Casimicrobium huifangae: one gene and its partner. The protein of the gene in region 2 interacts with the protein of the main gene of each other region in a pairwise test. Links are inferred from orthologs where the notes say so. Each region holds a gene or a part of one and is shown on either strand. Other genes may lie near its edges.

What was found.
Region 1: the proteins of FKL89_RS05565 (region 2) and lpdA interact in binary tests that used the Escherichia coli proteins (3 or more experiments, as listed by UniProt). The link is inferred for Casimicrobium huifangae from one-to-one orthologs.

The regions. Positions count from the first base shown.
Region 1 is NZ_CP041352.1:683,051-686,281, reverse strand. What follows is about bases 164-3,075. They hold lpdA (dihydrolipoyl dehydrogenase), read right to left. Parts: upstream 2,573-3,075; coding sequence 755-2,572; downstream 164-754. Other genes in these bases: aceF (dihydrolipoyllysine-residue acetyltransferase), read right to left, coding at 2,734-3,075; FKL89_RS03105 (hypothetical protein), read right to left, coding at 164-400. In the rest of the region: more of FKL89_RS03105, read right to left, coding at 1-163; more of aceF, read right to left, coding at 3,076-3,231. UniProt on the Escherichia coli protein: Lipoamide dehydrogenase is a component of the glycine cleavage system as well as of the alpha-ketoacid dehydrogenase complexes.
Region 2 is NZ_CP041352.1:1,193,875-1,197,161, reverse strand. The notes cover bases 106-3,073. They hold FKL89_RS05565 (UvrD-helicase domain-containing protein), read left to right. Parts: upstream 106-462; coding sequence 463-2,685; downstream 2,686-3,073. Other genes in these bases: FKL89_RS05560 (BPSS1780 family membrane protein), read right to left, coding at 2,719-3,073; FKL89_RS05570 (hypothetical protein), read left to right, coding at 106-420. In the rest of the region: more of FKL89_RS05570, read left to right, coding at 1-105; more of FKL89_RS05560, read right to left, coding at 3,074-3,287. UniProt on the Escherichia coli protein: A helicase with DNA-dependent ATPase activity. Unwinds DNA duplexes with 3'-5' polarity. Translocates on single-stranded DNA with 3'-5' polarity. Initiates unwinding more efficiently from a nicked substrate than double-stranded DNA.

The DNA of each region.
Region 1 (3,231 bases), 510 kb from region 2 along the record:
CGGCGCGCGCGCGAATACTCTGTACATCGCTTTCAACAGACGCACGGCCGAACATCTTTCCAGTTACTAGACCAGCGACGACGAGCAAGGCAAAACCGCCTAGTGAATTGAGCCCGTTGCTGGCACGCTTAGGCGCGTCGGACGACTGTGGTGAACCAAGATTTGGCTGTATTGCTTGCGCTTTAGTAACCATCGAGCGCCCAATCGCGAAAGCAAGGCCAATTGTGAATAGCTGCAAAAGTAACAACCCAGCAGTGAAAATGCTGCCAAGTAAGGTAAATGCGATCCAACCGAACGTAGCGAGGAGAAAGGCGACCCGCCCGGCCCGCGCTGCGGCGACGATCGTAACCAGGATGGCAAGCTGAAACGCAACAACTCCAGTCGTCAGAAGATAGGCCACCGCTCGCCCCCAATGATCTGAAACGCAATTGTGCAACATATGCGGTCAAGTGCGTACGCTGGAGCCCCTTTTGCCCGCCCCGAGAAGCGCAGCGTTGTGCGGTCGTAGACGCGTCGTCGGCACGCACTCTGCGAAGCGTCAGCGAAGCATTCGTGTGCCGTTGACGCGTCCCGCAGAACGCGAGCATCGCAGGAAAAGGCGGGCAGTAGGGGCAAGCGCTTTTGGTTACTTTTGCCGCGATTGGCAAAAGTAACTGGCGCCGCGCGGCCATAGAGCGCGCTGGTGGCGAACGAATCCGCTCATTCCACCAAACCCTCACCCTAACCCTCTCCCGCAGGGGGAGAGGGACAGAGGTCACTTCTTGCGAACCGGCGGCACATCCGTGCACGTGCCATGCGCAATCTCGGCGGCCATGCCCACACTCTCGCCCAGTGTCGGATGCGGGTGGATGGTCTTGCCGATGTCGATCATGTCCGCGCCCATTTCGACGGCCAGGCAGACCTCGCCGATCAGGTCGCCGGCGTGGGTGCCCACGATGCCGCCGCCCAGGATGCGGTGCGTCTCCTCGTCGAAGATCAGCTTGGTGAAGCCCTCGTCGCGGCCATTGGCGATGGCGCGGCCGCTGGCGGCCCACGGGAACTTGCCGACCGTGTACTTGAGGCCCTGCTTTTTCGCCTCGTCCTCGGTGATGCCCGCCCATGCGACCTCGGGGTCGGTGTAGGCGACGCTCGGGATCTGGCGCGCGTCGAAGTAGGCCTTTTCGCCATGCGCCGCCTCCGCCGCCACGTGGCCCTCGTGCACGGCTTTGTGCGCGAGCATCGGGTTGCCGACGATGTCGCCAATCGCGAAGATGTGCGGCACGTTGGTGCGCATCTGCTTGTCGACATTGATGAAGCCGCGTTCGGTCACCGCGACGCCCGCATTGTCGGCGGCGATCTTCTTGCCGTTCGGCGAGCGGCCGACGGCGACCAGCACCAGGTCGTAGCGCTGCGCTTCCGCAGGTGCTTTCTCGCCTTCGAACTTGACGTAGATGCCATCCTTCTTTGCTTCGGCGCCGACGGTCTTGGTCTTCAACATCATGTTGTCGAAGCGCGGCGCGTTGACCTTCTCCCACACCTTGACCAGGTCCTTGTCGGCACCGGCCATCACCCCGTCGAGCATTTCGACGACGTCGATGCGCGCGCCGAGTGTCGAGTACACCGTCGCCATTTCAAGGCCGATGATGCCGCCGCCGATCACCAGCATGCGCTCGGGTTTGACGTCGAGCAGCAACGCGCCGGTCGAATCAACCACGCGCGGATCATCGGGCATGAAGGGAAGCTTCACCGCCTGCGAGCCTGCGGCGATGATGCACTTCTGGAACTTGACGACCTTGGTTTCACCTGTCGTTTCCTGACCAGTGCCTGTGGTCAGCGCGACTTCGACGTGGTTGGCGTCGAGGAACTTGCCGATGCCACGCACGATGTCGACCTTGCGCGCCTTGGCCATGCCGGCGAGGCCGCCGGTGAGCTTCTTGATCACGCCGTCCTTGAATTCGCGCAGCTTACCGATCTCGACGGTTGGTTCGCCGTAGCTGATGCCGTGTTTGGCGAGCGCCTTGACCTCGTCCATCACGGCTGCGGTGTGCAGCAGCGCCTTCGAAGGAATGCAACCGACGTTGAGGCAGACGCCGCCGAGCGTCGCGTAACGTTCGATGATCACCGTCTTCATGCCGAGGTCGGCCGCCCGGAATGCCGCGCTGTAGCCGCCGGGACCAGCGCCCAGCACCAGCATTTCGCACTCGATGTCAGCCTTGCCGGCGTAGGCTCCTGCAGCAACTGGCGCGGCACTTTCCGTTCGCACTGGGCTCGGCGAAGTGTTTGTGACGGACGTTGTCGCGCTTGATGAAGCAGCGCTCTTTGCAGTCGGCGCTTCGACGGGCTCAGCGCGAACGGTAGAAGCAGCTTCAATCACAGCCACCACAGTGCCCTGCGACACCTTGTCGCCGAGCTTCACGCGCAGCTCCTTGATCACGCCCGCCGCTTCGGCCGGCACTTCCATCGTCGCCTTGTCGGATTCGAGCGTGACGAGCGATTGCTCCTTGGCGACGGTGTCGCCGACTTTCACCAGCACCTCAATGACCGGGATGTCCTTGAAGTCGCCGATGTCGGGGACTTTGAGTTCTATGTTCATTTTCGCTTCGCTCTAATGAAGGACGAATGACAAAGGACGAATGACGAAGGGGCCACTCGATTCATCAGCCGTCGGCGTTGTGTTCAACATATTGGGAGACAAGCAACGGCAGACCTTTGCGTCATTCGTCCTCTCGTCCTTTCGTCCTGTAGCGCGCAGCGCTACAAAGCAATCCTGCGGAAGTCACTCATCAACTGCCCGAAGTACACGTTGAAGCGTGCGGCCTCGGCACCGTCGATGACGCGGTGATCCCATGACAGCGACAGCGGCAGCATCAGGCGCGGCTCGAACTCCTTGCCGTTCCACTTCGGCGCAATCTCGCTTTTGCACACGCCCATGATCGCCACTTCAGGGGCGTTGATGATTGGTGTGAAATAGCGACCACCGATGCCGCCCAGCGAGCTGATCGAGAAGCAGCCGCCCTGCATCTGGTCGGGCTTCAACTTGCCTTCGCGTGCGAGGCCTGCGAGTTCGCTCATCTCCTTGGCGATCTGCACGATGCCCTTCTGGTCGGCGTTCTTGATGACGGGCACCACGAGGCCATTTGGCGTGTCGGCCGCAAAGCCGATGTTGTAGTAGCTCTTGAGGATCAGGTTGTCACCGTCGAGACTCGAATTGAAGTTCGGGAACTTCTTCAATGCCACGACGGTTGCCTTGAT
Region 2 (3,287 bases):
GCCCGGCGACCGTTGTGGAAGGCGATGGAAGACGCGATCCGACGCCTGCCGCCGTGGGCTGCCTTACTGTTGTTCGCCCTGCCCAGCTTACTGTTGTTCCCGGTCAAGTTGCTGGCGCTATGGCTCATTGCGCACGGCCAGCGCGTGCTCGGCGTTACCGTGATCCTCGTCGCCAAGATCGTCGGCACGGCGGTGGTTGCCCGTCTATTCACGCTGACGCAACCAGCCCTGATGCAGCTCGGCTGGTTTGCGGCCGCCTATCGCTGGTTCATCCCGTGGAAAGACGTGTGGCTCAACGCGATCCGCGCCAGTTGGCCCTGGCGTGTGGGTCGAGTCATCAAGTTCCGCGTGAAGCGGGCTGTCGCGGCTATCTGGCGCGGCGCCGTGCAGTCGGTACGCACCATTTTTCGGCGTTCCTGACTGCTCGCCATCTGCGCCGGGCTGCCTCCCTAAAATTGGTGGATGACCTCTCCGCTCCTTGCCAGGCTCAATGAGCCGCAGCTCACCGCCGTTACCCTGCCGCACATTTCGGCGTTGATCCTCGCTGGCGCCGGCTCCGGCAAGACCCGAGTGCTGACAACGCGCATCGCGTGGCTGATATCGACCGGGCAAGTCGGACCATCGGGCGTGCTGGCGGTCACCTTCACCAACAAGGCGGCCAAGGAGATGCTGACGCGTCTCTCGGCGCTGGTACCGGTAAACGTACGCAGCATGTGGATCGGTACGTTCCATGGGCTCTGCAACCGCTTCCTGCGCATGCACTGGCGCGAGGCGGGCCTGCCGCAAACCTTCACCATCATGGACACCCAGGATCAAGTGTCGCTGATCAAGCGTATCCTGAAGGCCCACAACATTGACGACGAAAAGTACCCGCCCAAGCAGATGGCGTGGTTCATCGGCAGCGCCAAGGAGGAAGGTCTGCGACCCAACGCGGTGGAGGCATTTGACGACTACACCCGCAAGCAGGTGGAGATTTACCAGCTCTACGAGGCCACCTGCCAGCGCGAAGGCGTCGTCGATTTCGCAGAGTTGTTGCTGCGCAGCTATGAAGTGCTCGGCAAATTCGAGGCGCTGCGCGAGCATTACAACGCCCGCTTCAAGCACATTCTGGTTGACGAGTTCCAGGACACCAACACACTGCAATACAAGTGGCTGCGCCTGCTGGCGGGTCCGCAGACGGCGGTGCTGGCGGTTGGCGACGACGATCAGTCGATCTACGCCTTCCGCGGCGCCAAGGTCGCCAACATGCAGCGCTTCGAGCATGACTTTGGCCCGGCAAAGATCATCAAGCTGGAACAAAACTACCGCAGTTTCGGCAATATCCTCGACGCCGCCAACGCGCTGATCCGCAACAACAACGGCCGGCTGGGCAAGGAGCTGTGGACCGATCAGGGACACGGCGAGCCGATCCGGGTGTTTCAGGGCTACAGCGACGGCGAGGAAGCAGCCTTCGTGATCGATAGCGTCAAGACGGCGATGAACGATGGCGTACCGCTGGACGAGATCGCCATCCTGTACCGCTCCAATGCGCAGTCACGCGTGTTCGAGCACGGCCTGTTCAACGCCCGCATCCCGTATCGCGTGTATGGGGGCCTGCGCTTCTTCGAGCGCGCCGAGATCAAGCACGCAATGGCGTACTTGCGATTGATCAACAACCCGGAGGACGACAACGCGCTGCTGCGTGTGATCAACTTTCCGCCGCGCGGCATTGGCGCCAAGTCGGTTGAGAACCTTCAAGCGGTATCGGCGGGCACCGGGGTTACGTTGTGGCAGGCCGCGTGTGCCGGCGGCGCGGGCGGGCGAGCGCAGGTGGCGATGGCGCAGTTCATTGGCCTGATCGAAGGCATGCGCATCGCTACCAAGAATCAGCCGCTGCCAGAGATCGTGCGCCATCTGCTCGATGCGTCGGGCCTGAAGACCCACTATGCGACCGAAAAGGACGGCCAGGATCGCGTCGAGAATCTTGAGGAATTGATCAATGCAGCCGACAACTTCCTGCGCGAAACCGGTGGCGTGATCCACGTCGAAAGCCCCGATGGCTCGGTCGCCGAGGATCAGGATGCAGTGACCGCTTTCCTCGCCCATGCGTCACTGGAAGCGGGCGATACCCAGGCCGCAGAGGGGCGTGCAGCACTGCAGATGATGACGGTGCATTCGGCAAAGGGGCTGGAGTTCGACTATGTGTTCATCACGGGCCTGGAAGAGGGCCTGTTCCCGCACGATAACTCGCTGAACGACGACGGCGGGCTTGAGGAGGAACGGCGGCTGGCTTATGTGGCGATCACGCGGGCGCGCAAGCGACTGCATATGTCCTACGCGCAGATGCGCATGCTGCACGGCCAGACCCGCTACAACGTGCCGTCGCGCTTTCTGGACGAAATCCCTGCCGAGTTATTGCAGTGGCTGTCGGCAAAGCCGAAGAATTTGCTCGCGATGGAGCCGCACGCGCCGCTCGGTAGCGATTGGGGCAATCCTGAGCGTTCAGCCTTCGCTCAATCTATCGGCAGCGCCACGCGCACCGACACAGGCTTTCGCATTGGGCAGCAGGTATCCCATGCCAAGTTCGGCCACGGGGTGATCATCAACGCCGATGGCAGCGGCAAGAACGTGCAGGTGGAGGTCAACTTCGCCGAGCACGGCATCAAGCGGCTGGCGCTTGAGTATGCGAAATTGACAGCGATCTGAACCACACGATGCTGCGCGGGGTGTCGGCGACTGCTAAGCCGCGCCAGCCACCATTTCCACCCGCTCCTCGCGGTGGAAGACACGGCGGTAGCAGACGTAATCGCTGATCATGCGGATCGCAGTCAGCGGCACCACCAGCAACATGACAGTCGTCAGCACCGCCTTGGCCGGCAGCAGATATAGCAGCGGTGAAACCAGCACGACCGCAAGCACGGTCAGACCGAACATCGCGATGCCATAGACACTCATCGACAGCCAGTTGGCGAGGCTGGCGCGCACCGAAGCACCAATCGCCTGCCCGAAGCTGGCGTCGGAGAACACGATCAGCGCTGGCGAAAACCAGAGCGCAGCCGTCAGTGGCAAAGTGATCGCGAGTGTCACCAACATGACACGCATCAACGCCTCCTGTGGCACGTTACCCTGCTCTTCAAACCCCTTGAGCTGGTCCAGCGTGAGGCCTGACGCCAGCAAGCCCACCGTCAGCGCGACAAGCAGTCCGATCAGATGCACGCCGCCCAGCGGCAGCAGGGCACGCAGGTTCGACTTGAAGCCGGCGAACAGATGCTTGACCTCCGGCAACTCGCCGCGTTCATGGTGCCAGG